One region of the Kitasatospora sp. NBC_00240 genome, then DNA from elsewhere that is predicted to be linked to it. Evidence: riboswitches for the same ligand, from Rfam matches in the RefSeq annotation. Region 1 holds a riboswitch; each other region holds the start of a gene.
What was found. Region 1 has a riboswitch for cyclic di-AMP ahead of OG689_RS32575 (transglycosylase family protein). Riboswitches for the same ligand answer to the same signal wherever they lie in the genome.
Positions count from the first base shown of each region.

Region 2: it holds a riboswitch for cyclic di-AMP, as region 1 does, so the genes downstream of both, OG689_RS33385 (M23 family metallopeptidase) here and OG689_RS32575 (transglycosylase family protein) in region 1, are expected to answer to the same signal.
Region 3: it holds a riboswitch for cyclic di-AMP, as region 1 does, so the genes downstream of both, OG689_RS19350 (M23 family metallopeptidase) here and OG689_RS32575 (transglycosylase family protein) in region 1, are expected to answer to the same signal.

Region 1 covers NZ_JAPEMU010000001.1:7,585,530-7,595,584, forward strand. The annotation lists gene OG689_RS32545 (extracellular solute-binding protein) at 1-1,080, shown strand, start outside; gene OG689_RS32550 (carbohydrate ABC transporter permease) at 1,220-2,221, shown strand; gene OG689_RS32555 (carbohydrate ABC transporter permease) at 2,295-3,206, shown strand; gene OG689_RS32560 (glycoside hydrolase family 13 protein) at 3,298-5,019, shown strand; gene OG689_RS32565 (LacI family DNA-binding transcriptional regulator) at 5,045-6,073, shown strand; gene OG689_RS32570 (hypothetical protein) at 6,220-6,420, opposite strand; gene OG689_RS32575 (transglycosylase family protein) at 6,835-8,106, opposite strand; cyclic di-AMP (ydaO/yuaA leader) riboswitch at 8,112-8,308, opposite strand; gene OG689_RS32585 (hypothetical protein) at 9,796-10,055, opposite strand, start outside.
Region 2 covers NZ_JAPEMU010000001.1:7,778,200-7,788,254, forward strand. The annotation lists gene OG689_RS33370 (MarR family transcriptional regulator) at 68-520, shown strand; gene purB (adenylosuccinate lyase) at 928-2,367, shown strand; gene OG689_RS33380 (MFS transporter) at 2,386-3,918, opposite strand; cyclic di-AMP (ydaO/yuaA leader) riboswitch at 4,222-4,399, shown strand; gene OG689_RS33385 (M23 family metallopeptidase) at 4,403-5,455, shown strand; gene OG689_RS33390 (MDR family MFS transporter) at 5,620-7,665, opposite strand; gene OG689_RS33395 (RidA family protein) at 7,848-8,273, opposite strand; gene OG689_RS33400 (IclR family transcriptional regulator) at 8,395-9,147, opposite strand; gene OG689_RS33405 (sugar kinase) at 9,144-10,055, opposite strand, start outside.
Region 3 covers NZ_JAPEMU010000001.1:4,581,974-4,592,028, forward strand. The annotation lists gene OG689_RS19320 (hypothetical protein) at 1-806, shown strand, start outside; gene OG689_RS19325 (tyrosine-protein phosphatase) at 894-1,652, opposite strand; gene OG689_RS19330 (hypothetical protein) at 1,664-2,401, opposite strand; gene OG689_RS19335 (sensor domain-containing protein) at 2,573-3,295, opposite strand; gene OG689_RS19340 (GNAT family N-acetyltransferase) at 3,416-3,979, opposite strand; gene OG689_RS19345 (hypothetical protein) at 4,014-5,057, shown strand; gene OG689_RS19350 (M23 family metallopeptidase) at 5,200-6,051, opposite strand; cyclic di-AMP (ydaO/yuaA leader) riboswitch at 6,064-6,226, opposite strand; gene OG689_RS19355 (YiaA/YiaB family inner membrane protein) at 6,459-6,749, shown strand; gene OG689_RS19360 (alpha/beta fold hydrolase) at 6,923-7,777, shown strand; gene OG689_RS19365 (TetR-like C-terminal domain-containing protein) at 7,865-8,434, shown strand; gene OG689_RS19370 (PP2C family protein-serine/threonine phosphatase) at 8,671-9,831, shown strand; gene OG689_RS19375 (SpoIIE family protein phosphatase) at 9,906-10,055, shown strand, end outside.

The sequences.
Region 1 (10,055 bases):
ATCAAGGTCGACTTCGTCAGCGTCCCGTTCGACCAGGCGCAGAACAAGCTGCAGACCGCCATGGGGGCCAAGGGCGCGCCGGACGTCTTCCGCTCCGAGGTCGGCTGGACCGCCGCCTTCGCCAAGGCCGGCTACCTGGAGGCGCTGGACGGCACCCCCGCCGCCGCCGACGCCAACGCCTTCCAGCCGAGCCTGATCCAGCAGGCCAAGTACCAGGGCAAGCTGTACGGCGTGCCGCTGGTGACCGACACCCTCGGCCTGCTCTACAACAAGGAGCTCTTCACCAAGGCCGGCATCACCGCCGCCCCCACCACCTGGGACGAGCTGAAGACCGACGCCGCCGCCGTCAAGGAGAAGGCCGGCGCGGACGGCTTCTGGATGCGGGCCGGCGACGGCTACTACGCGATGCCGCTGCTGTTCGGTGAGGGCACCGACACCGTCGACGCCGCCGGCAAGAAGATCACCGTCACGTCGCCGGAGGCCGTCAAGGCCGTCGAGACCTACAAGACCCTCTTCACCGCGCCGGGCACCGCCAAGGCCGACGTCACCAGCGACTCCTACGCCCACATGATGGACGCCTTCACCAGCGGCAAGGTCGCGGCGATCATCCAGGGCCCGTGGGAGATCACCAACATCTACAAGGGCACCGCGTTCGCCGACAAGGCGAACCTCGGCATCGCCGCCGTCCCGGCCGGCTCGGCCGGCAAGGCCGGTGCCCCGACCGGTGGCCACAACGTCTCGGTCTACGCCGGCTCCGACGCCGCCCACAAGGCCGCCGCCGAGAAGTTCGCCGCGTTCATGACCTCGGCCGAGAGCCAGTCGTTCATCGCGCAGAAGAACTCCACCCTGCCGACCCGCGCCGACGCCTTCACCCCCGAGGTCAAGGCCAACCCGGGCATCGCCGGCTTCCAGGCGGTGCTGGCCAGCGCCAAGCCCCGCCCCGAGCTTGCCGAGTACAGCTCGCTGTTCGCCTCGCTCGGTACCAACCTCGGCAAGGTCGTCCAGGGCACCAGCACCCAGGACGGTCTGAGCACCATCGCCACCGACTACGCGAAGCTCCTCCCGGACTTCACCAAGTAGTGGACCCCGGCCGTCCGGCCCGCCGCCGACCCGGCGGGCCGGACGGCCACCGGTCGTGGGGAGCAGGGCCCCGCGACCACCCTCGTTCGAACAGCAGTCGCCGAGTCGGGCTGCGGATCTCTCGAAAAGGTGTCAACAAATGGCAGTCGCCGTGCAGGGTGCACCCAGCAAGGGCAGCCGTGCCCGCGAACCGCGTCCCGGTCTCGTCGAGCGCTTCAAGCGCTCGTACAGCAAGCACTGGTACGCCTACGTGATGATCGCGCCGGTCGTCCTGGTGCTCGGTGTGCTCGTGCTCTACCCGCTGATCGAGGGCATCTGGCTCACCCTCACGGACGCCACCAGCCTCAACTCGGCCCGCCAGATCGGCGTCAACAAGGTCCCGGCCAGCTACAACTTCATCGGCCTGCACAACTACGCCGACATCCTCTGGGGCCCGGGCTCGTACGACCGCTTCTGGTCGCACTTCGTCTGGACCATCGCCTGGACGGTCCTCTGCGTCTGCCTGCACTACTCGCTCGGCCTCGGCCTCGCCCTGCTGCTCAACCAGAAACTGCGCGGCCGCGGCGCCTACCGGCTGCTGCTGATCCTGCCCTGGGCCGTGCCCACCTTCGTGACCGTCTTCTCCTGGCGGCTGATGCTCTCCGACGGCGGCGCCGTCAACACCGTGCTCGGCGCGCTGCACCTGCCCGAGCCCGGCTGGCTGGACGACCCGCTCGGCCAGAAGGCCGCCGCGATCCTGGTCAACACCTGGGTCGGCGTGCCGTTCATGATGATCTCGCTGCTCGGCGGCCTGCAGTCGATCCCCGCCGAGCTGTACGAGGCGGCCGAGATGGACGGCGCCACCGCCTGGCAGCAGTTCCGCCACGTCACCCTGCCCGGGCTGCGCACGGTGTCCAGCACCGTCGTGCTGCTCGGCGTGATCTGGACCTTCAACCAGTTCGCGGTCATCTTCCTGCTGTTCGGCAACGGCGCGCCGGACGCCCAGCTGCTGGTCACCTGGGCCTACCGCCTCGGCTTCGGCCAGCAGCCCCGCGACTACGCCCAGTCGGCCGCGTACGGCGTGATCCTGCTGTCCATCCTGATCGTCTTCACCTCCTTCTACCGGCGCTGGCTGGCCCGCAACGAGCAGGCGAACGGCTGACGGCCACCCCGTCGACCAGGCGTCCGTCCGACGCATCCCCGTGACCACGACGGCCATGAAGGCAGGTACCCCGATGAGCACCACCACCGACCGACCGACCATCACCGTCCCGGGATCCGGCATCCCGAAGGCCCGGCCCGTGAAGGCCCGCCGGCGCGGCGAGCTGAGCCCGCTGGGCAAGGCGCTGTCGCACGGCGCGCTGACCCTCGCGAGCCTGATCGCCCTGTTCCCGGTGCTCTGGATCGTCTTCATCTCGCTCGGCCCGGACAAGACCGACTATCTGCACCCCGGCGCGATCCTCGACAAGATGACCACGTCGAACTACTCCACGGTGCTGTTCGACACCGACTTCTTCAGCTGGTTCGGCAACGCGGCGCTGGTCTCCGGCGTCACCACGGTGGTGGGCGTGCTGATCGCGGCGACCACCGGCTACGCGGTCTCCCGGATGCGCTTCCCCGGCCACCGCCCGCTCATGTGGTCGCTGCTGGTCACCCAGATGTTCCCGATCGCGGTGCTGATCGTGCCGATGTACACGATCCTCTCCACCCTGGGCCTGCTGGACAGCTACGTCGGCCTGATCCTGGTCTACTCGACCACCACCGTCCCGTACTGCGCCTGGCTGCTGAAGGGCTACTTCGACACCATCCCGGTCGAGATCGACGAGGCCGGGCGGGTCGACGGTCTGAGCCCGTTCGGGACCTTCTGGCGGCTCGTCCTGCCGCTCGCCCGGCCGGGCCTCGCGGTGGCCGCGTTCTACTCCTTCCTCACCGCCTGGGCCGAGGTCGCCTTCGCCTCCACCTTCATGCTCAGCTCCGACAAGTACACGCTGGCCGTCGGCCTGCAGACCTTCGTCAGCGAGCACGACGCGCAGTGGAACCTGATGGCCGCGACGGCCGTGCTGATCGCGATCCCGTCCTCCCTGCTCTTCTACCTGGTCCAGCGTCACCTCGTCACCGGCCTGACCGCCGGTGCCTCGAAGTCCTGAGCCCTCTCCTCTCGTCACCGCCTGTCGCCGCGCACCGGCCGCCTCACCCCGGCGGCCGGTTCGACACCTAGTCCCCAAGGGATGACTGTCCATGACCCAGAACCTGGCCGACACCTCCCGGCCCGCCGCCGCCGTCCCCGCTGCCACCACCGTGGCCGCCGACAACGCCGGCCGGTCCAGAGGCTGGTGGCGGGAAGCGGTCATCTACCAGGTGTACCCGCGCAGTTTCGCCGACTCCAACGGCGACGGCATGGGCGACCTCCCGGGCATCCGCAGCCGGCTGCCGTACCTGAAGGACCTCGGCGTGGACGCCGTCTGGCTGTCCCCGTTCTACGCCTCGCCGCAGGCCGACGCCGGCTACGACGTCGCCGACTACCGCGCCGTCGACCCGATGTTCGGCACCCTGCTGGACGCCGACGGCCTGATCCGCGACGCCCACGGGCTGGGCCTGCGGATCATCGTCGACCTGGTCCCCAACCACTCCTCGGACGCCCACGAGTGGTTCCAGCGCGCCCTGCGCGAGGGCCCCGGCTCCGCGCTGCGCGAGCGCTACCACTTCCGCCCCGGCAAGGGCGAGAGCGGCGAACTCCCCCCGAACGACTGGGAGTCCATCTTCGGCGGCCCGGCCTGGACCCGCACCCGGAACCCCGACGGCACCCCGGGCGACTGGTACCTGCACCTGTTCGCCCCCGAGCAGCCCGACTTCAACTGGGAGAACGAGGCCGTCGCCGACGAGTTCCGCTCCATCCTGCGGTTCTGGCTGGACATGGGCGTCGACGGGTTCCGGATCGACGTCGCGCACGGCATGGTCAAGGCCGCCGGCCTGCCCGACCTCGGCTCGCACGACCAGCTCAAGCTGCTCGGCAACGACGTGATGCCGTTCTTCGACCAGGACGGCGTGCACGACATCTACCGCGTCTGGCGCAAGATCCTGGACGAGTACCCGGGCGAGCGGATCGGCGTCGCCGAGGCCTGGACCCCGACCGTCCAGCGCACCGCCAACTACGTGCGCCCCGACGAGCTGCACCAGGCCTTCAACTTCCAGTACCTCGGCACCCACTGGGACGCCGCCGCACTGCGCGAGGTCATCGACGTCTCGCTGGACGCGATGCGCCCGGTCGACGCCCCGGCCACCTGGGTGCTCTCCAACCACGACGTCACCCGGCACGCCACCCGCTTCGCCAACCCGCCCGGCGGCACCCAGATCCGCAACCCCGGCGACCGGGAGCTCGGCCTGCGCCGCGCCCGCGCCGCCAGCCTGCTGATGCTCGCGCTGCCCGGCTCGGCATACGTCTACCAGGGCGAGGAGCTCGGCCTGCCGGACGTCACCGACCTGCCCGACGAGGTCCGCCAGGACCCGTCCTTCTTCCGCCAGGCCGGCCAGGACGGCTTCCGCGACGGCTGCCGGGTCCCGATCCCGTGGTCCGGCACCGAGGCCCCGTACGGCTTCGGCCCGGACGCGGGCGGCCCCAGCTGGCTGCCGCAGCCCGCCGAGTGGGCGCAGCTCAGCGTCGAGGCGCAGACCGGCGACCCCACCTCCACCCTGGAGCTCTACCGCAGCGCCCTCGCCGTCCGCCGGGAGCACCCCGCGCTCGGCGCCGGCACCGGGGTGAGCTGGCTGGACGCCCCCGAGAGCGTGGTGGCCTTCCGCCGCGACAGCGCGCTCGGATCCTTCGTCTGCACCGCGAACACGGGCTCGGAGCCGGTCCGGATGGCGGCTCCTGGCCGTATCCTGCTCTCCTCGGCCGAGGCTGTCGTGCTGGACGGAGAGATCGATCTGGCGGCGGACAGCACCATCTGGTGGGCGGTGTGACGTGGTTGCAATAGGCTCTGGGATCGTGACTACGGCGCGACTCTCGGACATCGCGGCGCAGGCGGGGGTCAGCGAAGCGACCGTCAGCCGCGTCCTCAACGGCAAGGCGGGCGTCTCCGCCACCACACGGCAGACCGTGCTGGCGGCGCTCGACGTGCTCGGCTACGAGCGGCCGACCCGGCTGCGCCAGCGCAGCGCGGGGCTGATCGGGCTGATCACCCCCGAGCTGAGCAATCCCATCTTTCCCGCGCTCGCCCAGGTGATCGAGCAGGTGCTCAGCCGCCACGGGTTCACCCCGGTGCTCTGCACCCAGACCCCGGGCGGCTCCACCGAGGACGAACTGGTGGAGATGCTGGTCGAGCGCGGCGTGGCGGGCATCGTCTTCGTCTCCGGCCTGCACGCGGACTCCACGGCGGACCATGACCGGTACGCCAAGCTCACCGGCCGCCAGGTGCCGTTCGTGCTGATCAACGGCTACAGCGAGAAGATCGCCGCGCCGTTCATCTCGCCGGACGACCGGGCCGCCATGTGGATGGCCGTCCAGCACCTGGTGGAGCTCGGCCACGAGCGGATCGGCCTGGCCGTCGGCCAGCGCCGGTTCGTCCCGGTGCTGCGCAAGATCGAGGGCTTCACCGCGGCCATAACGGACCTGCTCGGGGTGAGCCGCGAGGAGGCCGAGGGCCTGGTCCACCACACGCTGTTCAGCGTGGAGGGCGGCCACGCGGCGGCCGGCGCCCTGCTCGACAAGGGCTGCACCGCGATCGTCTGCGGCAGCGACATGATGGCGCTCGGCGCGATCCGGGCCGTGCGCCAGCGCGGCATGGCCGTGCCGCAGGACATCTCGGTGGTCGGCTTCGACGACTCGCCGCTGATCGCCTTCACCGAACCGCCGCTGACCACGATCCGCCAGCCGGTCGAGGCGATGGCCACCGCCGCCGTCGACGCCCTGCTGGAGGAGGTCGGCGGGAACGCCGTCCAGCGCGGCGAGTTCATGTTCCAGCCGGAGCTGGTCATGCGCGGCTCCACCGGCGCCCGGGCCAACCGCGGCGACTGAGCACAGCCGGTCCAGGGGCGGCCCGCGCCGCCCCTGCCGGACAGGATTGGGCCCCGACGCGTCCTGGACGCGTCGGGGCCCACTGCTGTCCGTCCGCCCTTCGGGCCGGCTTACCCGCCCGTCGGCCGTGGCCCGAGGGCCCAGGCTCAGCCCTCCTGGGCGGTGGGCCGGTCCGGGGTGACCCGCCGCCCGTCGGCGGCGTCGCCGGTCCGGGCCTCGGTCCGGTGGCCCCGGGCCAGGTAGTCACGGACGATCAGCTCCACCGCGTCCTGCGGACTCCTGGTGCCGGCGAGCAGCATCGCCTCGATCGCGAGGTCCGAATCCAGCGTGACGGTGATCCTGGGCATGGCGACTCCTCCTCGGGTACGGAGGGCCAGCTTGCCCGCTGCCGACGCGATTGGCCATGGCCGCCCCGGGCGGCCGCAGCCGTGTCCCCGCCGGGGCGTCCGGGGGCCGCGCGGCCGCTCGGCGGGGCGTGGAGAGCGGGCTCCGAGGTCTCCCGTCGGGCGGACCCCGGACCCCGGACACCCGGCCCGACGACCCGACGACCCGACGACACCGTCCACGGCCCGGCGACCCGCCGCCGTCCCCGCGGCCCGGAACGGCCGACACCGCCGCCCCGGGGGAGCGACCAGACTCTCCCGGGACGGCGGCGCGCTTGCGGCGGCGTCAGGTGCCGCGGACCGCTGCCGGATCGGACCGGGACGAACCGGTCCGAAACGTATCGAACAGGACCGGCGACAGGCCGGACCGGGGGCGGATCAGATGCGGCCCGCGAAGTCCGGCGCCCAGTTGGCGATGGTCTCGGTGCGGACCCCGGCGCTCGGGTTGGCGGCCTCGACGTAGCTGCCGTTGCCGGTGTAGATCGCGACGTGGTAGACGCCCGAGTCGCTGCCGTTGTTGGACCAGAACAGCAGGTCGCCCGGCTGCAGGCTGTCCAGCGAGACGTGGGTGCTGGCGGCGGCCTGGTCGGCGGCCACGCGCGGGATGGAGATCCCGGCCGCGCGGAAGGCCGCCTGGGTCAGGCCGGAGCAGTCCCAGCCACCGTTGCCGGTGCCGCCGTAGATGTACGCCTGGCCGACCTTCGACTGCGCGAAGGAGACCGCGGCGGCCATGCTGCCGGAGGCGGCGGGGGCCTGGGCGGTCGAGGCCTGGGCCGCCGGGGCGGCGGCTTCGGCGGCGGCCGGCTTGGCCGAGGTGGTCTTGGTGGCGGTGGCCGAGTCGGACTTGTTGAACCAGTCGAACTTCTTGGCCGAGTCCGAGCTGTCCGAGGACTTGGTGGCGGTCGCGTCGCCGCCGCCCAGGGCCAGGTGCTGGCCCGGGTAGATGGAGTCGGGGCCCTCGGTCAGGACGGACTTGTTGAGCTCGTACAGACGCTCCCAGCCACCCTGGACGTGGTTCTTGTCGGCGATGGCGGACAGCCAGTCGCCGGCGATCACGGTGTAGGTGCGGCGGTCGTCCTTGGACCACTTGCCCTGCTGCGACCAGGACTTGCTGCCGGACCAGGAGTCGGCGGAGCCCTTGGAGCTGTCGCTCTTGGCGGGGGCCTGCGCGGCCGGCGCGGCGGGCTTCGCCGGGGCGGCGGGGGCCGGGGTGGCGGGGGCCGGGGTGGCGGGCTTGGCGGCGGCCGGGGCGCCGGTGTCCACGGCGGCCGGGGTGCCGCCCTTGGTCAGGCCGGCCTGGATCGAGCAGACCGGCCAGGCGCCGGGGCCCTGCTCCGCGAGGACCTTCTCGGCGGTGGCGATCTGCTGGTCCTTGGTGGCGAGGTCGGCGCGCGAGGCGAACGCCGTACCGCCGAACGCGGCCCAGGTGCTGTTGGTGAACTGGAGGCCGCCGTAGAAGCCGTTGCCGGTGTTGATGCTCCAGTTGCCGCCGCTCTCGCACTGGGCGACCTTGTCCCAGGTGGCCACGGAGGCGGCGCTGGCGACACCGGAGGTGAGGCAGGGGATGGTGAGGCCGACGCCGGCCACGCCAACGGCGGCGATCACGCGACGGGTGCGGCTGGACAGACGGGTGCCGTTGGTGGGCAGCATGAAGATGTTCCTCTCCCACGCCTGCGAGGTGAGCTGTCGGATTCGGGCTGGAGTTGCCCGGCCGTGCTGAGCACGGCTTCACCCCTAGCCCCTGGACCGGTGCGAACCGGTCCGGGGCGACTTACCTGGGTCCCCCGCGCCTGCCGTGGTGCGTATTCGCGCTGCCAGCGCATCCGACGGCAGGCCTCGGCGTTGCGGATGAACTGGGTCCGTGTGACCACGAACGGGGAGCACGTTAAGCAGACTTAAGTTCAAACCGCAAACATGTGTGGCGCTCGTCACAGGACCCTGGATTCGTTGTGGCACACGGGTCGACATGATCAAAAATGCCCGATTTCAGGTAAATGCCGTGCCGTCGGAGAGTTCTGCCTGTCCTTCAGGGGATCCCCGGGCGACCTCACGGGTGCGACGGAGGGCACGGAACCACGGCGGCCGAAGGCCCGCAACCGGAGGGCGGGAGGCTCGCTCCCGTGACCAAAGTCCTTGCGGAGCAATCTGGTACAACGCGCGACAGTCCGGTGTAATCCGGCATTTGGGTACAGTCGGGCATTTGCTATCGAGGCGGGGCGAATCATTCGACGGGGGGCCTGGCCGGCTCGCCGTCGGTGCCGTGGTGGGTGTCGGCGGGGGTGGGGAGCTGACGTTCTTAATATCGGGCAATTTGGATCAAATAGGGCATATCTTGGCAATTCCTTCCCCGCGTCGGGAGGTGAGCCCCGGTCATGCCCTTCCGGGATGCCGGGGCCGGCCGGTCGCGCCGTACCCGCCCCGCACCTCGCCGGGGAGGCGGGCGCCGGCCAGGGTGCCGGAGTGGCGACCTCCGAGCGCCGGGCAACGGCCCGCGGACGGTCCGCCCCGCCCCCGTCGTGAGATTCCCCCGGGCGGCGCGGGGGTGCGGGCCGGGGAGTGCCGGCTCCGGGGTGGCACCGCCCTCACGTCCCGGGCACCCGGATCGGGGCCAGGCCCGGCGTCGGACCTGCCGTCACCGTCCGGCCTGCGCACCGGAGGACGGGCAGGTGCCCTCCCGTCAGGATGTGGTCCGCGCGTCGGATTGCCGGCGGAGCCACCGTCACCCGGCAGGAGCGGCCGGCCGGGACTTCGTCCGTCCCCGGACCGTCGTCGGAGGGGGCGTCATCTTCCGAGGCGGCCTCAGCCGCCGCACCCGGGCGGCCGTCTGCCGCGGCGACGCTCCCGGGTTCGCCGTGCCCTGCTTGCCCTGCCGACCGAGCCCTGCGGCGCGCGTCGCGGACGAAACCGGTGCGCGAAGTGCGGCCCGCCGTCGGACCCGCCCCCGACGGGCGACGGACGGCCTCCGGTCAGGCGCCGAGGAGTGGCCGTGCGCCTGCTCGGCGGAAGCGCGGACCGGTGTTCCTCGGCGGGTGTCGGGGTGCCGTTCGGGGCCTCCCGATCGACCCGCCGCGCCGCCCGTTGCCGCCCGCACGCCCTCGCTCCACCCCGCTGCTTCCGGGCCGTCACACGTCCGGGCCTGACCTGCGCTCAGGCCGGTCCTGGGATCGGACCGTTGCCGCCCCCGGGCGCGATGCGGGCCCCGGTCCTGAGGCGCCCTGCCCCGCCCCCGAGGTAGCCGGCGCCCGCCCGGTGCCCGGTGGGCGGGTTCGGACCCCGGGAACGCCGCAGGGGCCCCGGACGGATCCGGGGCCCCTGCGGGCGGTCGTCACGGCGCGGAGGTCACTCCGCGGCCTGCTCGTGCTCCGGCTCCTGCTCCCGGGCCTGCTCCAGCTGGGCCAGGGCGACCTCAAGGGCGGAGAGGTAGGTGGAGGCGACCAGCTGGCCGACCGTCGGGTAGGCGCCGAGCGGGGCCGCGCTGGGGCAGCCGGTCTCCTCCGCGGCGGTGGCGAGCAGCTCGGGGTCGGCCTCCGGGCCGATCACGAGCGGCGCCAGCGCGGGACGCTGCGAGCCGGTGGCGCGCAGGTGGTCGACGGCCGCGG
Region 2 (10,055 bases), 190 kb from region 1:
GGTGAGGTTGGACATTTGCGGTGGTCGAAGCTGGAGCTGGTGAACCTTCTACGCGTACCCTGGCGGCATGGGTTCGACACCGACGGCGACCGCCGCACCGACCACCGCCGAGCTGATGGAGGCGCTGGCCGCCGTCGGCGCCGCGTACTTCCAGGACTTCGCGGGCGCGGCGGCCCGGCACGGGCTCTCGTCCTCGCAGGCCAAGGCGCTGGGCGCGGTGCACGAGCCGGTGCCGATGCGGGCGCTGGCGGGGCGGCTCGGCTGTGACGCCTCCAACGTGACCGGCATCGTGGACCGGCTGGAGACCCTCGGGCTGGCCCACCGGGAGGCGGCGGCGGGCGACCGGCGGGTGAAGATCGTGGTGATCACCGAGCAGGGCCGGGAGATCCTGGCCCTGATCCGGGCCGAGATGGCCCGGACCCACCAGGCCTTCGACGCCATGACCGAGGAGCAGCGGGTGGCGCTGTACTCGATCTGCCACCAGGTGCTGCCCGTGCTCACCGGCCGACCGGCGGCCTGACGCCGTAGCCGCGAGGCGTCGAGGCCGTTCGCGCGCCCCGGCCGGCATCAGGCCCCCGCGCCTGCTCGCTCCGTCTGCAGCCGGGGGGCGCCGCGCTCGGCCGGCCGCTCGGCGCCCGGCGGTAGCGGGCCGCCCGCCCGCAGGTGGCGGTGGGCCACCGCCGGCGGCAGGTCGACCAGGGCCGGCGTGACGGCCTCCGGGTCGGCGTCGCCGAGCTGGTCGACCAGCCCGGCCAGCGCCGCCCGGACCTGCGCCGCCCCCCGGTCGGCCCGCTCGGCGGCGCCCGTCGGCCAGTCCGCGCCGGTACGTCCGGCTGCTGCGCCGGGTGCTCGCCCGCTGACCGGGCGAGCACCCGCGGCGCGCTCGGGGTGGTCCGCCGACGATCCGGCTGACCTCGGCTGTTAGGCTTGCGAAGCGTGAGCGCGAAGCCCCAGATCCCCAATGTCCTGGCCTCCCGGTACGCCTCGGCGACCCTGGCCCAGCTGTGGTCCCCCGAGCACAAGGTGGTCCTCGAGCGCCACCTGTGGCTCGCCGTCCTGAAGGCCCAGCAGGACCTCGGTGTCGAGGTGCCCGCCACCGCCGTCGCCGACTACGAGCGCGTCCTCGACCAGGTCGACCTCGACTCCATCGCCGCGCGTGAGCGCGTCACCCGACACGACGTCAAGGCCCGCATCGAGGAGTTCAGCGACCTCGCCGGCCACGAGCAGATCCACAAGGGCATGACCTCTCGGGACCTCACCGAGAACGTCGAGCAGCTCCAGATCCGCCAGTCCCTGCAGCACGTCCGCGACCGTACGGTGGCGGTGCTGGTGCGCCTGGGCCGGCTCGCCGCGCAGCACTCCGAGCTGGTCATGGCCGGCCGCTCGCACAACGTGGCCGCGCAGGCGACCACCCTCGGCAAGCGGTTCGCCACGGTGGCCGACGAGCTGCTGGTGGCGTTCAACCGACTGGAGGAGCTGATCGCCCGGTACCCGCTGCGCGGGATCAAGGGCCCGGTCGGCACCGCCCAGGACATGCTGGACCTGCTCGGTGGCGACACCGGGAAGCTGGCCGAGCTGGAGCAGCGGGTGGCGGGCCACCTCGGCTTCGACAACGTGCTGACCAGCGTCGGCCAGGTCTACCCGCGCTCGCTGGACTTCGAGGTGCTCTCCGCACTGGTCCAGTTGTCCGCCGCGCCGTCCAGCCTGGCCAAGACCATCCGCCTGATGGCCGGCCACGAGCTGGTCACCGAGGGCTTCAAGGAGGGCCAGGTCGGCTCCTCCGCGATGCCGCACAAGATGAACACCCGCTCCTGCGAGCGCGTCAACGGCCTGGCCGTCATCCTGCGCGGGTACGCCTCGATGACCGCCGAGCTCGGCGGCGACCAGTGGAACGAGGGCGACGTCTCCTGCTCGGTGGTGCGCCGGGTCGCGCTGCCGGACGCCTTCTTCGCCTTCGACGGCCTGCTGGAGACCTTCCTGACCGTGCTCGACGAGTTCGGCGCGTTCCCCGCCGTGATCGAGGCCGAGCTGGACCGCTACCTGCCGTTCCTCGCCACCACCAAGGTGCTGATGGGCGCGGTGCGCGCGGGCGTCGGCCGGGAGACCGGGCACGAGGTCATCAAGGAGCACGCCGTCGCGTCCGCCCTGGCGATGCGGGCCGGCGCCCGGGAGAACGAGCTGCTGGACCGGCTGGCCGCCGACGAGCGGATGCCGCTCGACCGCGCCGCGCTGGACGCGCTGCTCGCCGACCGGATCTCCTTCACCGGTGCGGCCGGGGCGCAGGTCGCCGAGGTCGTCCGCCGGATCGAGGCGGTCGCGGCCGCCCACCCGGAGGCCGCCAAGTACGCGCCCGGTGACATTCTCTGACGTATCGTCAGTTCTTCCTCAGGGCCCTGTCGCGCTTTCCGCGGCGGGGCCCCGAGGCGTTCCGGGGCTTTCGTGCCCGGGGTCGATCGGCGGCCCGCAGGTGCCGCAGGTCCAGGCGCAGTCGGGCTCGGCGACCGGGTGGTCCTCGGGGGCCAGCACATTGCCGCGGACGGTGGCCAGGGCCAGCAGGCCGCCGGTCACCAGGAGGCCGGCGCAGATCAGCATCGAGGTCCGGAAGGCGGAGTCCACCGAGGCCGGCACCTGGTAGGCGTCGCCGCTCAGCCCGGACAGCGCGGGCAGCGCCGCGACCGCGAGCAGGCCGGCCGCCCGGGCGGCCGCGTTGTTGACGCCGCTGGCGATCCCGGCCCGGCGCACCTCCACCGCCGCCAGCACCGTCGCGGTGAGCGGCGCCACCAGCAGGACCATCCCGCAGCCCATCACCGTGGTGGCGGGCAGCACGTCCGTCCAGTAGGAGGCGCCGGGCCCGATCCGCAGCATCAGCAGCACGCCCGCCGCGCAGATCATCGGCCCGAGGAACAGCGGCAGCCTGGGGCCGATCCGCTTGCCGAGCCGCCCGGCCCGGGCGGACAGCGCCAGCATCAGCACGGTGATCGGCAGCAGGGCGAGCCCGGAGGTGAGCGGGGTGAAGCCGGACACCGTCTGGAGCTGCACCACCAGCAGGAAGAACACCCCGCTGAAGGCGGCGTACACGCAGAGGGTGACCAGGTTCACCGCGGTGAACAGGCGTGAGGAGAACAGCTCCAGCGGCAGCATCGGGGCCGGGGTGCGCCGCTCGACGGCGATGAACACCGCGCCGAGCAGCAGTCCGGCCGCGCCGGAGAGCCAGACCGCGGGGGAGAGCCCCTCACCGGCGGCCGTCAGCGCGTAGGTCGCCCCGCCGAGGGCGAGCGCGGCCAGCACCGCGCCCGCGATGTCGAAGCTGCCGGTGGCCTTCTCGTCCCGGCTCTCCGGTACGTGGCGCAGTGAGACGGCCAGGACCACGGCTGCCAGCGGCACGTTCAGCAGGAAGATCCACCGCCAGCCCGGGCCGTCCACCAGCCAGCCGCCCAGGAACGGGCCGACCGCCGCCGCGACCCCGCCCAGGCCGGACCAGAGGCCGACCGCGGCCGAGCGGTCGTCAGGGCGGAAGGTCGCCTGCAGCATCGCCAGCGACCCCGGGGTGAGCAGCGCGCCGCCGATGCCCTGCAGGGCGCGGGCCGCGATCAGCACCCCGACGTTCGGGGCGGCCGCGCAGAGGGCGGAGGCGGCGGCGAACCAGCAGACGCCGATCAGGAAGACCCGGCGCCGGCCGTACCGGTCGCCGAGCGCCCCGCCGAGCAGGATCAGCCCGGCCAGGGTCAGCAGATAGGCGTTCAGAGTCCATTGCAGGGCGGCCAACGAGGCGCCGAGGTCCTCGCCGATCCGCGGCAGGGCGACGTTGACGACGGTGCCGTCGAGCATCGCCATGCTGGATCCGAGCACCGTGGCCAGCACCACCCACCGGCCCTGCGGGGTACCGATCCTGAGCGTGCCGGCGTCGTCGGTTTCCACGGCTCGATCCTGCGCCCGGGGGGTCGACGTGACAAGGGTCACCGGCGGCGCGTCCGGGTGGTGGCTGAGCGTGTCCGGCGGTGGACGCAGGGCCGAAAATGTCGGCGCAGGGGGGTCGGGCGGTCGCTCAGCGCGATTGGATTGTGCACGTACTGCACAGTCGATCATTCGGAGAGTCACTGAATTCCCTGGGATTTTTGTGAATTTCCGGAGGTGAATGTGATCGACATTGATTTGCCCGGGTTGATGAGCTTTGCTTCAGCGACTGCCCGGCCAATGACCGGGTGGGCCCACCGGGTGGAACGCCTAGTCCTGCCGCTGCCCGGGGGCTTCGAACGAACTCTGCACGGCAGGAGTGGGGGACCCACAGGTAAGTCGCCGTCCCGGCAACCGGGACGGCTTGGGGTGAAGCCGCGCTTGCGGCCGGGCAACTCCAGCCCGAACCCGACAGCTCACCTCGCAGGCGTCGGAGAGGAAATACCCCATGCCCGCACAGGCAAAGCACCGTCGTAACCGTCTGCCCCGTCTCGCCCGGATCGGCATCGCCACCGGTGTGACCGGCGCGGTTCTCGCCCTTCCCCTGGTGACCGCCGTCAGCGCCTCGGCCCACGAGGTCCCGGCCGCCAAGTCGCAGTCCACCACCTGGACCGGTGCCACCAGCGCCGACGCCGTGGCCGTCAAGGCCGCCGCCGTCGAGGCTGCCCCCGCCGCGGCCCCGGCCGCCGCCGTCGACGAGACCTACAAGGTGGTCGGCGGTGACACCCTGTCGAAGATCGCCGCCGCGAAGAACGTCGACGGTGGGTGGCACGCTCTGTACGAGACCAACCGCTCCGTCGTCGGTGCCAACCCGAACCTGATCTACCCGGGCCAGCAGCTCGTGGTCGGCAAGGCCGCCGCCCAGGCGCCCGCCGCCGCCCCGGCCCCGAAGGCCGCCCCGGCCCCGAAGACCTCCTCCGACTCCGCGCCGGCCAAGAAGGCCACCCCGGCCCCGAAGGCCACTCAGGCGCCCAAGGCCGCCGAGGCCCCGAAGGCCACTCAGGCCCCCAAGCCGGTCGAGGCCCCCAAGCCCGCCGCCACCACCGCGCCGAAGCCGGCCACCACCCCGGCCCCGGCCGCGGCCGCCAGCACCTCCGGCTTCACCGCCCCGCTCGCCAACATCAAGCTCGGCACCGCCTACGGCGTGGCCGGCTCCATGTGGTCCAGCGGCCACCACACCGGTGCCGACTTCGTCGCCGCCACCGGCACCCCGCTGAAGGCCGTCGCGGCCGGCACCGTCGTCAAGGCGGGCCCGGGCGGCGCCTACGGCAACGAGGTCGAGATCAAGCTGGCGGACGGCAAGTACGCCCAGTACGCCCACCTCTCCTCGATCGGCGTCAAGGTCGGCCAGACCGTGACCGTCGGCCAGCAGATCGGTCTCTCCGGCGCGACCGGCAACGTGACCGGCCCGCACCTGCACTTCGAGATCCGCACCGGCTCGGAGTACGGCTCGGACATCGACCCGATCGCCTACCTCCGTGCGCACGGCGTCAGCATCTGACACCGGGTACGAACCCTCGCGGCCTGATGCGCCGCGGTAGTTGAACACCGGCCGGGCCGGCAGCGAACGCTCATCGCTGCGGGCCCGGCCAGTTCGCGTTTTCCTCGGGGGGGGGGGATTGTCGGCGGCCGCATTCTTCCCCGGTCGGGCCGGCGGGATTCCCCTCAGGCCGGCACGCTCTCCCGGTGCACCTGGTCGTCCTCGTACAACCGGGTCGCGATGGCCTCGACCGCGCGGTCGAGCCGGGCCCGGTCCGTGGGATCGGTGACGTCCCAGTCGTCCAGGTGCCGGTCGATCCAGTGCCGCCAGGCCTCGGCCAGGCGCTCGACCTCGCGCTCGCCCTGAGGGGTGAGCGCCAGCACACCGTGCTCGCTCCCGGCGAGGCCCGCGTGCACGGTCCGCTCGGCGGCGGGCCGGACGACCTCCTCCGGCATGTGGTGCGCGGCGGCGATGGCCGGGAGCGTCGCACCGCCCTGGAGCTTGGTGCGCCAGTAGATCTGACCGAGCATCCAGGCCTGGTCCGGGCCGACCGTGCTGCCGGAGTCGGCCAGCAGCTGCCGCCCGATCTCCGGGCGGCCCTTGGCCTTGCGCAGCAGGTTGGCCAGCGCGCGCTCCAGCTGCCGGTCGGCGTCCCCGCTGTCCGGCGCCCCGAAGGCCTCGCCCATGTCGGAGGCGCCGGCCCGGGCACTGTCGCGCAGCGGCACCTCCTTCAGGAACCAGGCCACCACGAATCCCACCAGGGCGACCGGCACCACCCACTGGAAGACGTAGTTGATGGTGTCGGCGTAGGCCTGGACGAACGGCTGGGCCACGTCGGCCGGCAGGGCCCGCAGGGCCTGCGGGCTCTGCACCGCGGCCGGCGGCACACCGGGGGACTGCGCGAAGGCCTCCTCCAGGTTGGGGCCCAGCTGGTTGGTGAAGAGGGTGCCGAACACCGCCGTGCCGAAGGAGCTGCCGAGCGTCCGGAAGAAGGTGACGCCCGAGGTCGCGGTGCCCAGCTCGTGGTACGGGACGGTGTTCTGGACGGCGATGGTCAGCACCTGCATGGCCAGGCCGATGCCGAGCCCGAGGACGAACATGTACAGGGACTCCAGCCAGACACCGGTGGAGGGGCCCATCGTCGACATCAGGTACAGGCCCAGCGCCATCACGGCGGTGCCGAGGATCGGGAAGATCCGGTAGCGGCCGGTGCGGCTGACCACCACACCGGAGAGCACCGACATGCCGAGCAGGCCCACCACCATCGGCAGCGTGCGCACCCCCGAGCCGGTGGCCGAGACGCCGTCGACGAACTGCAGGTACGTCGGCAGGTAGGTCATCGCGCCGAGCATCGCGAAGCCGACGATGAAGCTGAGCACCGAGCAGACCGTGAAGACCGAGTTGCGGAAGAGGTGCATCGGCAGCATCGGCTCCGGGGCGCGCAGCTCCACCAGGACGAAGGCGACCAGCAGCAGCACCGAGACGGTGAACAGCCCGATGATCACGGGCGAGCTCCAGGCGTACTCGTTGCCGCCCCACTCCAGTCCGAGCACCAGGCCGCTGGCGCCCAGCGCGATCAGCACGATGCCGAGGTAGTCGATGACCGGTCGGACGGCGGCCCGGACCGAGGGGATCGTCCGGGCGGCCATCACGATCATCACCGCGGCGATCGGGATGTTGACGTAGAAGCACCAGCGCCAGGAGGCGTGGTCGGTGAACAGCCCGCCCAGGGTCGGGCCGACCACCGTGGTGACTCCGAAGACGGCGCCCAGCGCGCCCTGGTACTTGCCGCGTTCGCGCAGCGGGATGACGTCCGCGATCAGGGCCATCGCGGTGACCATCAGCCCGCCGCCGCCCACGCCCTGCACGGCCCGGCCGATGATCAGCACGGCCATGCCGTTGGCCGCACCGGAGATCACCGAGCCGGCGATGAAGATCACCGCGCTCACCTGGAAGACGATCTTGCGGCCGAACAGGTCGCCGAACTTGCCGACCAGCACGGTGGCGACGGTCTCGGCCAGCAGGTAGGCCGTCACCACCCAGGCCATGTGTCCGCCGCCGCCCAGGTCCGCCACGATGGTGGGCAGGGCGGTGGAGACGATGGTCTGGTCGAGTGCGGCCATCAGCATGCCGAGCACGATGGTCAGGAAGATGACGTTGGTCTGGCGCCGGCTCAGCGCGGGTGGCGGGGACGGCGCCGGCGCGGCCTCGGTCACGGTGGTGTCGGACATGGCCGGGCCTCCTGGGCGGGGAGCAGGTCAACCCAGCTTTGGCGCGGTGCGGCGGGCCCGCCACCGGAGCGGGCGTCCGGGTGGCCGGCGGCGGGCGACCGGGACGGGCCGGCCGGCACCGCCAACGGCGCGGCCCCGGACGGTCATGCCGTCCGGGGCCGCGGTCGCCCGCGGGCGGTCTGTCAGCCGATCACGGCCTGGGCGTCGATCTCCACCAGCATCGGCTCCTGCGGCAGCTCGCAGAAGATCGTCGTCCGGCAGGGCTTCACACCGCCCGGCTTGACGTTCTCGTCGATGAACTCGGCGTAGACCTCGTTCATGAGCGCGAAGTCCGAACGCTTGGTGAGGTAGACGCGGAACATCACCACGTCCTCGACGGTCGCGCCGCCGGCCTCGACGATGGCCTTGACGTTCTCCAGGGTCCGCCGGGTCTGCGCCTTCACGTCGCCCGGGTAGAGGTACTCGGCCGTCGCCGGGTCCTGCGGGCCCTGGCCGGACACCTGCAGGATCGGGCCCTTGCGGACGCCCTGGGAGAACATCCAGGCGGGGGCAGGGGCGCCGTCGGTACGGATCTCGACCTTGTCGCTCATGGCGGGGTGCTCGCTCATCTTCGGGGGTTCCTCGGTGGGTCGGGGCCCGGTGCGCCGCCGGGTGGTGCGGGCGGCGCGGGTCGGGCGGGGTCGGGGGAGACCGCGTGGGGTGGGGGCGGATCGGGGACGGCGGGCCGGGTCAGGCGGCGCCCGGCGGCAGGCCGCAGTCGGCGGAGACCGCCCGGGCCGTGGCCAGCAGCTGGGGCAGCAGCTCCAGCACCCGCTCGTACGGCAGCACCACGTCGGGCACCGAGATCGAGGCGGCCGCCACCACCCGGCCGGTGGCGTCCCGGACCGGCGCCGCCACACAGTTGATGAAGGACTCGTGCTCGGCGTGGTCCTGTGCCCAGCCGCGGGCCGCGACGGTGTCCAGCTCGGCCAGCAGCGCCTCGGGGGTGGTCAGCGTGTTGGCGGTGTACGGCGTGAAGTCGATGCCCGCCACCACCCGGCGCCGCTCGGCCACCGGCAGGTCGGCGAGCAGCACCTTGGCCACCGCCGCGCAGTGCAGTGCAGCCCGCAGGCCGATCCGCGAGTACATCCGCACCGGGTGCCGGGAGTCGTACTTGTCGATGTAGACCACCTCGCCGCCCTCGTACGCGGCCAGATGGACCGTCTGGCCGGTCGCCGAGTTCAGCGCCGCCAGGTGCGGCGCCGCCGCCCGGCGCACCCCGCGCTGCTCCAGCGCCAGACTGGACAGCGCGAACAGGCCGGCGCCGAGGTGGTAGCGGTACGCCGCGTCGCGGTAGACGAAGCGCTCCTCCTCCAGACTCTGCAGCAGGCGCAGCGCGGTGGTCTTGTGCACGCCGAGCAGCTCGGCCAGCTGGTCGAGGGAGCGCTCACCCTCGCCGAGCTCGGCGAGCAGGCGCAGGGCACGGGTGACGGTCTGGCTCATCTCGCTCCAACCACGGGGGACGCGCCCGGCCGGGACGGGAGCGCGGGAAGTACCGGGGACACGATGCCATCCGCCGCGACCCGGGTCGCGGCCCAGTCCCCGGCCGAGGCGTCCAGCAGGGCCGCCACCACCGCACGCGGGGGCAGTTCGGCCTGGTCGCCGGGCGCCGTCAGGGCGCAGGCCGCGCTGAGGTGGCCCAGCCGCAGCCGGCGGCGCTGGTCCAGGCCGCGCAGGGTGCCGGCCAGGTACCCGGCGGCGAAGGCGTCGCCGGCGCCGGTCGCCTCGACCACCTCCACGCTCAACGCGCTCTCGCTGACCGCGGCGCCGTCCCGGCCGACGGCGGTGACCAGCCGGTCGGCGTCCTTGACCACCACGGCGGCGGGGGAGGGGAAGCGGGCGCGCAGCGCGTGCGGGTCGCCGGTGCCGAGGACGGCCTCGGCCTCGTCGGCGCCGAGCAGCAGCAGGTCGGCGGCGTCCATCAGGGCGGGGAGCACGGCCGGGTCGCGGCCCTGCCACAGCGCGGGGCGCCAGTTCAGGTCGAAGCTGATCAGCAGGTCGCGGGTGGCCGCCGGGCGCGGGCGGCCCAGCAATGTCCGGACCAGCTCCAGGCAGCCGTCCGAGAGCGCCGGGGTGATGCCGGACAGGTGCAGCAGCCGGGCGCCGGCCAGCAGCCGGGCCGCCGCGGGCGCCGCCAGCAGGGCGGGGGAGAGGGCGGCGGCGGCCGAGCCGGCCCGGTAGTAGTGCAGCCGGCTGCGTCCGCTGCCGAGGTCGTACGGCTCGCCGGTCGAGCCGCCGACCTCCTTGAGGTAGATCCCGGTGGGGCGGGTGGGGTCGACCACGACCGCCGAGACGTCCACACCGCGCGCGGCCACCCCCGCCGTCAGCCGCCGGCCGAAGCCGTCGTCGCC
Region 3 (10,055 bases), 3.0 Mb from region 1:
AGGTCTCGGACTGGCTGACCAAGGTGCTGCTCGGCGTAGGTCTGACCCAGCTGGGCTCGCTCGGCGCCCGGCTGCACCAGCTCGGCGCGGCGCTCGCCCCGGCGCTCGGCGGTGATCCGGGGGCGGCGCCGTTCGCGGCCGCGCTGGTGCTGTACTTCCTGGTGCTCGGGTTCCTGGCCGGCTGGCTGGCCACCCGGCTGCTGCTGCCCCGGGCCCTGTCGGACGCCGACCGCGCGCTGGAGCTCTTCCTCGCCGGGCAGGACCGGGACCGCAAGGGCGACAAGGTCGGCGCGGACGACCTGCGGGTCCGGGCGATGCAGCACCTGGGGCTGCTGGGCAGCAGTACCGACCGTCCGGAGACCGTCCGGGAGCAGTTGCCGCCCGCCGGCGACGCCAGCCCGGAGAACGTGGTGGCCGAGGTGCGGTCGACCGCCCGGCGCTCGGCCCTGACGGCGGAGCAGGTCAGGGAGCTGTTCGCGGACGGCTCGGAGGGCCGGCGGGTGCAGGCGCTCGCGCTGATGCAGGGCGATCCGGCGCTGGCCGATCTCGGCAGCGTCCTGGAGGCGATCGAGCGCCCCCGCTCGGGCTTCGAGCAGTACCACGCGCTGCTGGCGGCCCGCGGCCTGCTCTCCCGGCTGGCCGCCGGGGAGTGGCACCGGCTGCGGGACGCCGTGGCCTCGCAGCTGGTCGCCCCGGAGGGCATCCCGTACGGCTCGGACCGGAGCTGGCTGGCGGAGAAGATCCTGGCCCGGGTGGACGCCGCGCCGGCCGTGCCCCGCCAGCCCGCGGCGCAGGGCCGACCCTAGGGCTTGACCGGCCCCCGCCCCCGGTGGTGCGGAAGCCGACCGCCGACCGGCGCGCCCGCCCGGGCTCACGCCGGGCTCAGGCCGGGTTCAGGCCGGTTCGAGGAAGAGCTCCCGCAGGCGGGCCAGGCCCGCCTCGCCGAGTCCGGCCCCGGCCAGGAACGCGGGCAGGGAGCCGTGGCGTTCGCGCAGCGCGGCCAGCGCCCCGGTGATCAGCCCGGGGCCGACGATCTCGGTGAACCGGACGACGCCGTTGGCGTCCAGGTACTCCTGCGGGACGCCGTCCAGCAGCCCGAGGCCCAGGTTGGAGAGCAGGTAGTCGTCGACGATGTCCTCGTCGGGGACCCCGAGCACGCTGAGCAGCACGGCCACCGCGATGCCGGTGCGGTCGCGGCCGACGGCGCAGTGCAGCAGCGCGGGCAGCGCCTCGGGCTCGGTGAGCCGGCCGAGCAGGGCCGGCAGGGTGCCGGCGGCGGCGTCGGTGATCAGGCGGTACGCCTCGTCGAGCGGCTCGCCGTAGTGGTCGACGCCGTCCTGCGGGAGCAGCGGGTGGTGGGCGGTGCTGACGTCCAGGCCGTCCAGGCGGTCGGGCCGGACCAGCATCTCCGCCGGGTCCCGCAGGTCGAGGACGGTGCGGACGCCGAGCTTGGCGAGGGCCCGGCTGCCCTCAGGGGTGAGCTCGGCGAGCCAGCCGGACCGGTACAGCAGCCCGGTGCGCACCCGCCGGCCGTCGGCGGCGGCGAACCCGCCGACGTCGCGGGCGTTGCGGACGCCGGGTATGTCGAGCAGGCGGTGGGCGCCGGGCACGGCCGCAGGGCCGCCGGTCACGGGCGGGTCGGTGAGGTCCATGGGCAGACACGCTAACGGCTGGGCGCCCCGGCGGGTCGGCGGATCCGGGAGCGGGCGTGGGTCAGCACCAGGATCCGCCGGGTGCGGCCGTCGCCGGGACGGGGGAAGGCACGGATCTCGCTGCTGACCCGGTGTCGGCCGAGCTCCCGGCGCAGGTCTGCCAGGTGCGGGCAGCGCCGGCCGTCGCCGTCGTGCAGGGGGTAGATCCGGGCCTCGCCGCCGGGGGCGGTGACCCGGACGAGTTCCAGCAGTCCGGCGAGCTGGTGCCGGGGGCCGAACTGGCCGGGGTAGGCGAGCAGCAGGTACCCGCTGAGGGTGAGGGCGAAGGTGTGGTCGGCGAACGGGAGCCTGGGCAGCGCGGCGGCGACGTAGTCCTCGGGGTGGGCGGCGGTGTCGGCGGCGAACAGCCGGCGGGCGCGGTCCCAGCTGCGCAGGTAGCGGTCGGGCGGGAGGTCGCGGGGGGCCGGGTAGAGGTGCGGCGTGGCCCGCATGGCCCCGGCCATCGCGTCCCGGCCGGCCAGCGCGCGGGCGGTGACGGCGGGCAGCGGCGCGGCGTACGCGGGGTCGGCGGCGATGACGTGGCAGCCGAGGGCGCGGGCCTCGGCGGTGAGGCCGGCGGCCCCGCCCGGGCAGTCCAGGACGGGGCCGGCGACGGCGGCGAGGGCGGCCCGGGTGAGGCCGAAGAGCCCGCAGTACTCGTCCAGGGGACGCGAGGTCAGCAGGATCTCGGGGGCGGCTGGTTCGGCCATGACGATCATCGGACCACGGGCCGGGGCTGCCCGCACCCGGGACGGTCCGGCGGCGTGGTCCGCCGCCGGACCGTCCCGGCCTGCCTGCTTGCCTCCCTGCCTGCTTGCCTCCCTGCCTCCCTGCCCGCCTGCCCGCCTGCCCGCCACGGGTGCCCGCCGCAGGTGTCGGGCTCAGCCGCCGAGCAGGCCGCGGACCGCCAGCCGGTTGACGTTGGTCGTCGCGCGGACCAGCAGCGGGGTCAGGAAGACCAGCACGAACCCGACCGCGGACATCCCGGCGATCTGCACGGGTGACTCGATGAAGTACTGGTGGTGCCGGCCGTCCTTGGTGAAGTCGAAGAGCTGGTAGCCGGGCCACGGCGTCCAGCGGGCGAAGACCCAGTGGTAGAGCGGGTAGGCGGCGACCACCCAGCCGGTGACCAGGAAGGTCAGCGACAGCGTGAAGGTGAGGATCGCCCAGGGGAACATCAGGACCAGGTACAGCACGGCCTTCCAGCCGGCCGCGTCGCCGAGGCGGCCGGTGACGCCGCCCCAGAATCCGGGACGGGCCGGCCGGACCGGTGCGGGGGCCGGGACGTCCAGGGCGAGCAGGCCCCGGGCCCGGGCCCGCTCCAGGGCGCCGAAGCCCCGGGCCGAACCGAGCAGCGCCACCAGCACCGGCAGCCCGATCGCGGTGACCAGGGTGCCGAGGCCGAGCGAGAACAGGGTGACGGCGACGACGAACCCGGCGACGGCGATCGGCAGGCCGCCGAGGGTGAAACCGACCTCGCGGAAGTACGAGCGGCTGAACGGCGCCCGCCAGAACCCGGGGGCCGGCCGGGCCCCGCCGCCCCGGGCCGGGCGGTGGGCCTCGTAGCCGTCGTACTCGCCGCGTTCCGCGCTGCTGCTGATCATGGCCGCCTCGGTCCCTCGTGGTGTTCCGGTTCGCTTCCTGCTGACACCTCAACGGTCCCGCGGACGGCGCGGCGGCGGTATCCGGCCCACCGGCCGGTCCGGGGTGGGGTTAACCCCCTGTCAGCCGCCCTGGGCGGTCCACTCGTCCTCCAGCAGCGAGTACTGCTGGGCGTCGTGCCAGGTCCCGCGCAGGTACAGGTCGTGCCGGATCCGGCCCTCCAGCTGGAACCCGGCTTTGGTCAGCACCCGGGCGGAGGCGGTGTTGGCGGGGTCGACCCGGGCGTACAGCCGGTGCAGTCCGAGGGTGCCGAAGCCGAAGCCGCAGATCAGCCGGGTGATCTCGCTGGCGTAGCCCAGGCCCCAGGTGTCGCGGCGCAGCGCGTAGCCGACGAAGCCGGCGCGCTGGGGCTCCACCCCGAGCACGGCGTTACCGATCGGCACGGCGTCCTCGCCGTCCTCCAGGCGGGTCACGGCCAGGCGGTAGGTGCTGCGCGGATCCTTCTGCGCCTCTTCGAGGTAGAGCGCGATCTGGTCGGCGCAGGTCTCCCGGTCGCGTGGTTCGAAGGGGAGGTATCGGGCCGTCTCGGGATCGCCGAAGACGGCGTGCAACGCGTCGATGTCGCCGGGGGTGTGGTGGAACTCGCGGATGACCAGACGCGGGCCGGTGAGCAGTACGGGGACCATGTCCGCCAACGGTACAGCGGCTACCGTACGTCACATGAACGACGATGACCTGCGGCTCGCCCCTCGTACCCGGACCGCCGAGCTGACCGCCTGGGCGCGGGCCCAGGACCGCGGGCCGGTGGCCGAGGGCCCGCTGCGGGCGGTGCTGACGCTGCTCGAACTCGGCGGCGGCCGGATCCGCGACGGCTGGCCCGAGCTGACCTCGGCGGCCGTCGAGCACCTGCTGTACGAGCGGCTCTACCTGTACGTGCAGCCGGCGCCCGGCGAGGACCCGCTGGCGTACGGCGCGGCGGTGCGGCTGCTGATCGACCATCAGCGGGCGGCGAAGCGGCTGAACGCCAAGCGGCAGGAGCGGCTGCTGGCCGAGGCCGAGTGGCAGGGCGAGGTGGCGACCGGCCTGCTGCGCCGCGCGGACCTGGTGACCTGGCCCCGGCTGTACACCCTGCTGCTGCGCGCGGACGGCGTGGCGGTGGACGACCCGGCGGCGGTCCGGGCCTGGCTGGACGGGTTCCGCGAGCTCGGCCCGGCGGAGCGGATCGCGGCGTACGAGGCGCTGGAGGACTCCGGCGTGCTGGACCGGGTGGACGGCGACGGCGGCTGGGGTCCCACCCGGCTGATGTCGGTCGGGATGGCCACCGACGGAGCCCGGATGCTGCTGGAGAACGGGCTGATGGAGCGCAGCTACCGCAACCTGGCCGAGCTGAACGCGCTGGGCCGGCCGATGCCGCAGGAGCTCGCCGGGGACTTCGAGTCCTTCGAGGCGGCGGCGGCCGTGGAGGCGATGCGGCTGTTCGGCGAGTGGACGGTGCCGGGGCTGCCCCGGCTGCTGGTGGAGGAGTACTCCGACCTGGCGCCGGAGCCGGGCCCGGAGGAGATCGAGGCGTACCTGGCGCAGCTGCCCCAGGAGCCCGAGGGCGAGGTCGGCCCGGACGGCCAGGAGCAGTGGGACGGTCAGGAGCAGTGGGCCACGGAGGAGGAGTGGGCCGGCGAGGAGCAGTGGGCCGAGGAGGACGCTGCGGCGCCGGGCTCCCCCGAGGGGTCGGCCGGGGCGCCGGAGCCGGACCGCCCGCGGGAGTGACGGCCCGCCGGTCCCGGCGGGGGCCGGGGCCGGGAGGGTCCGTCAGGGGGTGGCGGCAGGCCCGGCGGGGCGTGCCGCCGCCCGCCGGCACGAGGGCCGACCCGTCGGGGCAGGGCCCCATCCGTCAGGGCGGGCCGATCCGTCAGGGGGTGAGGCCGCGCTGCTCCAGCCAGCTCTCCGGGTCGACGGGGGCGCCGCCGTCCGGGCGGACCTCCAGGTGCAGGTGCGGGCCGGTCACGTTGCCGGTGGCGCCGACCTTGCCGATCTGCTGGCCGGGCACGACCTTGCCGGAGGCCTTGATGATCGAGGAGAGGTGGCAGTACCAGATCTCGGTGCCGTCGGGCAGGGTCTGGATGATCCGGTAGCCGTACGAGCCGGACCAGCCGGCCGAGGTGATGGTGCCGGAGCCGACCGAGTACACCGGGGTGCCGGTGGAGGCGGCGAAGTCGAGGCCGGTGTGCAGGTGCGACCAGTACGAGGCGCTCTGCCCGTAGTGGGCGGAGAGGAAGTAGTCGCGGACCGGCAGCTGGATCGCGGCGAGCTTGGCCTTCTCGGCGGCCGCGGCGGCCTTCTGGGCCTCCTGCTGCTGGGTGGCGCGCTTGGCCTCGGCCTCCTTGGCGGCCTGCAGGCGGGCGCCCTCCTCGGCGGCGGTGCGCTGGCTGTCGGCCTGCAGCTGGATGCGGGCGGCGAGGGCCAGGCCGGGATCGGCGGAGAGCACGGTGGTCTCGTCCGGCGAGATCACGGCGGGTGCGGCGGCGGGGGTCGCGGAGGCGAATCCGGTGGCGCCGAGGGTGGCGGCCACCGCGGTGACACCGAGCAGCGGGCCGGTTCCGCGGGTCTGACGGGGCATCCGGTGCCGGTTGCTGTCGGCCGGCGGGGCGGTCTCGTCCCGGGCCTCGCCGTACGCACCGCCGTGGGCGGGCGGCCAGGGGTGGTCGAGCAGCTGGGTGCCGGTGGAACCCGGGAGGTGTGCCGGAGAGTGCGACGACGCCACGGAGGCGCGCTCCTTTCCTTCCTTCGCGCCTACCGGGTTAGCTGACGGGTTCGGAGCAGGAAGGTCTCCTACGGCCGGGCCTGGGCCTGGCCGATTCACCCCAAGGAACGGTGGTTCCCCGGCTCCCTGACCTGCCCCGGAGGGCCGGTCGTGCGGGATTAGGCGAGCGCACGGTGCCGTGGATACGGCGTTGCCGACCGCGCTGCGTTATCAAACGTTAATCCTAGGAGCCCCTGATTCCAAGCCGTCCAGGGAGGGCAGTCAACATTTTCATGGGGCGGAATGGGCGATTTGGCATGGTTACCATCCGGGGGCACTACGGATCGTGAACAGGCGTCAACAAACCGCACCTGAATCTGAGTACCCGTACTCATGTGCGCGACATGACGCTTGGCCATCCTGGCCGCATGAGCACCTCGATGCAGTCACGTACCACGGCGGCGTACTACGTCCAGGCCGTGCTGTCCTTCGCGATCTCCGGCGGCGCCCTGGCCGTCGGCATCGCCTACCTGCCGGTAGGCGCATGGACCAGGGCCTTTCTGGGCATCGGCCTGCTGTACACGGTGACCTCCTCGTTCACCCTCGCCAAGGTGATCCGTGACCGCCAGGAGAGCACCGAGATCGTCACCCGGGTCGACCAGGCCCGGCTGGAGAAGCTGCTGGCCGAGCACGACCCCTTCAAGGTGGAGGGCATCTGACGCCCTGCCGGGCCGGTGCGCAGGGCGCCGCATCCCGGCGGCGGGCCGGGCGCACGGCGGCCGGCCGAATCGGACACCGGACGTCACTCCTTGACAGCTAAGGCTATTAGCCTTAGCTTTATGGCTATCGGCAAGTCGCCGACGGCACGGCCCACAGGCCAAGGAGGCCCGCGATGTCCACCACTCCTCTCGCGACCCGTTACCTCGACGTCCCCGGCGGGCGAATCGCCTTCGACGACACCGAGCACGGCAGCGGCGCGCCCGTCCTCCTGGTCCCCGGCATGCTCGACTCCCGCTCCGCCTACCGCCACCTGCACCCGCTGCTGGCCGGGGCCGGCCACCGGGTGATCACCATGGACATCCGCGGCTTCGGCGAGTCCTCGATCCCGTGGGACGACTACTCCCCCGCCGCCATCGCCGACGACGTCCTGGCCCTGCTGGACCACCTCGGCATCGAGCGCGCCGTACTGGTCGGCAGCTCCTACACCGGCGCCAGCGTGGTCAAGGTCGCCGGGGACGCCCCCGACCGGGTCGCCGGGATCGCCCTGCTGGACGCCTTCGTCGAGAACCTGCCGCAGACCGCCTTCCAGCGCGGCCTGGTCAAGGTGCTCGGCTCGGCCGTGATCCAGTTCCCCGCCTTCTGGGGCATGTACCAGAAGCTGGCCTTCCCCACCGCCAAGCCGGCCGACTTCGCCGAGTACCGCGCCGAGCTGGTCGCCTCGCTGCGCACCCCGGGGCGGAAGACCGCCACCCGCGGCTACGTCCGCGGCGACTCCGCGCCGGTCGGCTGGTCGGCCGCGGTGACCTGCCCCGCGCTGGTCGTGATGGGCAGCAAGGACCCCGACTTCCCCAAGCCCGAGGTCGTCGCCGACCGCCAGGCCGCCGCGCTCAACGCCCGCAAGGTGATGATCGAGGGCGCCGGCCACTACCCGATGGCGGAGTTCCCGCAGGCCACCGCCGACGCACTGGTGCCCTTCCTGGCCTCGCTCACCGAGTCCCGGCCCAGCACCGCCGACACCCAGGGCTGAGCCCGCCCCGCGCCCGGCCACCCCGCGCGGGCCGCCTTCCCCCACCGCGCCGCACCTCGGCGCCGCACCACCCTTCTGGAGGCCCCCATGCCACGCGCCGGACTGACCCCGGACACCGTCGTCACCCACGCCCTCGGCCTGATCGACGACCAAGGCCCCGAAGCCCTCACCCTGGCCGCCGTCGCCGCGCGGGCCGGGGTCGCCACCCCGTCCCTCTACAAGCACGTCCCGGGCGGCCTCACCGAGCTGCGCCGGCTGATCGCCGTCCGGGTCACCGAGGAGCTGGCCACCCGGCTGGCCAAGTCCGCGGTCGGCCGCGGCGGGGACGACGCGGTGGAGGCCGTCCTGCGCGGCTACCACGCGTACGCCGTCGAGCACCCCAACCGGTACAGCGCCCTGCCGCAGGCCCCGCAGCCCGACGACGAACTGACCCGGGCCGCCGCCGAGCTGGTCGAGGTGATAGTCGCGGTGCTGTACGACTACGGGCTGCAGGGCCCCGAGCTGATCCACGCGGCCCGTACCGTGCGCTCGGTGGCGCACGGCTTCGCCTCGCTGTCGATCGCCGGCGGGTTCCAGCGCTCCGAGGACCAGGCCGTCACCCAGGACCGGCTGATCGGGGTCGTCACCGGCGGGCTGCGGGCCTGGCCGAAGGCCTGACCGCCCGCTGCGGCCGGCCGGAGGCCTGACCGCCCGGCAGCCGCCCGGCAGCCCGCCCGGACCGCTCCCGCACCGCGTTCCCGCCGCCCGGACGCCGCACCGGCCGACCCGCGGCCGGACGACCCACGACCGGCCGCGCCGCCGGGCCCGGAAGGGGAGCAAACGGGCATTCGGCACTAGATTGACTGATCACACAGGCGGTCGGTGCCGGCCGCCGGACCCCGGGAGAGGTTGCCGTGCCCGCAGCCGAGGAGGCCGCCCGCCGCCGGACCGGCCCACGTCGCTGGGCGCGGGCCGCCCGCCGCGGACCGCTCGGCCGCTGGGGCAGCCGACTGCTCGACGGCGACCCGGCCGCGGCGCGCGACGCGCTGCTCCTGCTGCTGGGGCTCACCGCGCTCTTCACCGCGATGTCGGTCCTCCTGCCGGCGAGCTGGCCCCCGTCCGCCCTGGTGCTCCCGCTGGTCTGCGGCGCACTGGTGCTCAGCACCCGCCGGCAGCTGGCCCTGGTGGCCGGGGTCCTGGCCGGCAGCGCGCTCAGCGCCGCCTGGCACGAGCCGCACGGCGTACGGTCCGGGGTCACCGTGGTGCTCGCGCTGACCGCGGTGGCCGGGCTGGCGACGGCGCGGTTCCGCAACCGGCTGGGCCTGCGCGGCCTGCGCGGCGACTCGATGCTGCTGGAGCTCTCCGAGCACACCCACGCCCTCGGCCGCCTGCCGGACCGGCTGCTGGACTGGCACTTCGACCGGGCGCTGGCGCCCGTCGGCGGCAACTCCTTCTCCGGGGACTTCCTGCTCTGCGCCGACCGGCCCGAGCAGGACCTGCTGGAGGTCGTCCTGGTGGACGTCTCCGGCAAGGGCAGCCGGGCCGCCGCCCGCTCGATGCACCTGTCCGGCGCGTTCGCGATGCTGCTGGGCTCGGTGCCGCCGGAGTCCTTCCTGCCCGCCGCCAACGACTACCTGGTGGGGCTCGGCTGGGAGGACGAGTTCGCGACCGCCGTGCACCTCGCGCTGCGGCCGGCCAGCGGGGAGTACCGGCTGTTCAACGCCGGCCACCCGCCGCCCGCCCACTACCGCCGGGAGGGCGGCGGCAGCTGGCTGCTCGGCGGCGACGGCGGTCCGGCGCTCGGGCTGCTGCCCGGCAGCCCGTACCCGGCGACGCGCGGGCGGCTGGCGCTCGGCGACTCCCTGCTGCTCTACAGCGACGGCCTGGTGGAGGTGCCCGGCCAGGACATCGAGACCGGGATCGGTCGGCTGCTGGCCGCCGCCGAGCCGGTGCTGCGGGCGCCGCGGAGCGCGGGCGGCCCGGCCGGCCGGCTGCTGCGCGCGGTCGCCCGGGACGTCGCCGACGACCGGTCCCTGGTCGTGGTCCGGCGTCTCGGACCCCCATTCGCGAGTTGAACAAATAGGATGAAGAAATTACGTTCGCCCCAAGGGCGTGACCCCCCTGCGGAACGGAAAGGCCGGGTAGCCCGATGGACCTGACCTCCCCGTGGCTCCCCCCCTCCGAGGACGAGAGCCGGAGCCCGCTCACCGGCTCCGTCGCCCGCAGCCCGATGCGCTGCGTGCGGTTATTGCTGAACTGCTCCGGCGCGGGCGAACTGCTCGGCACCATCCTCGCCGAG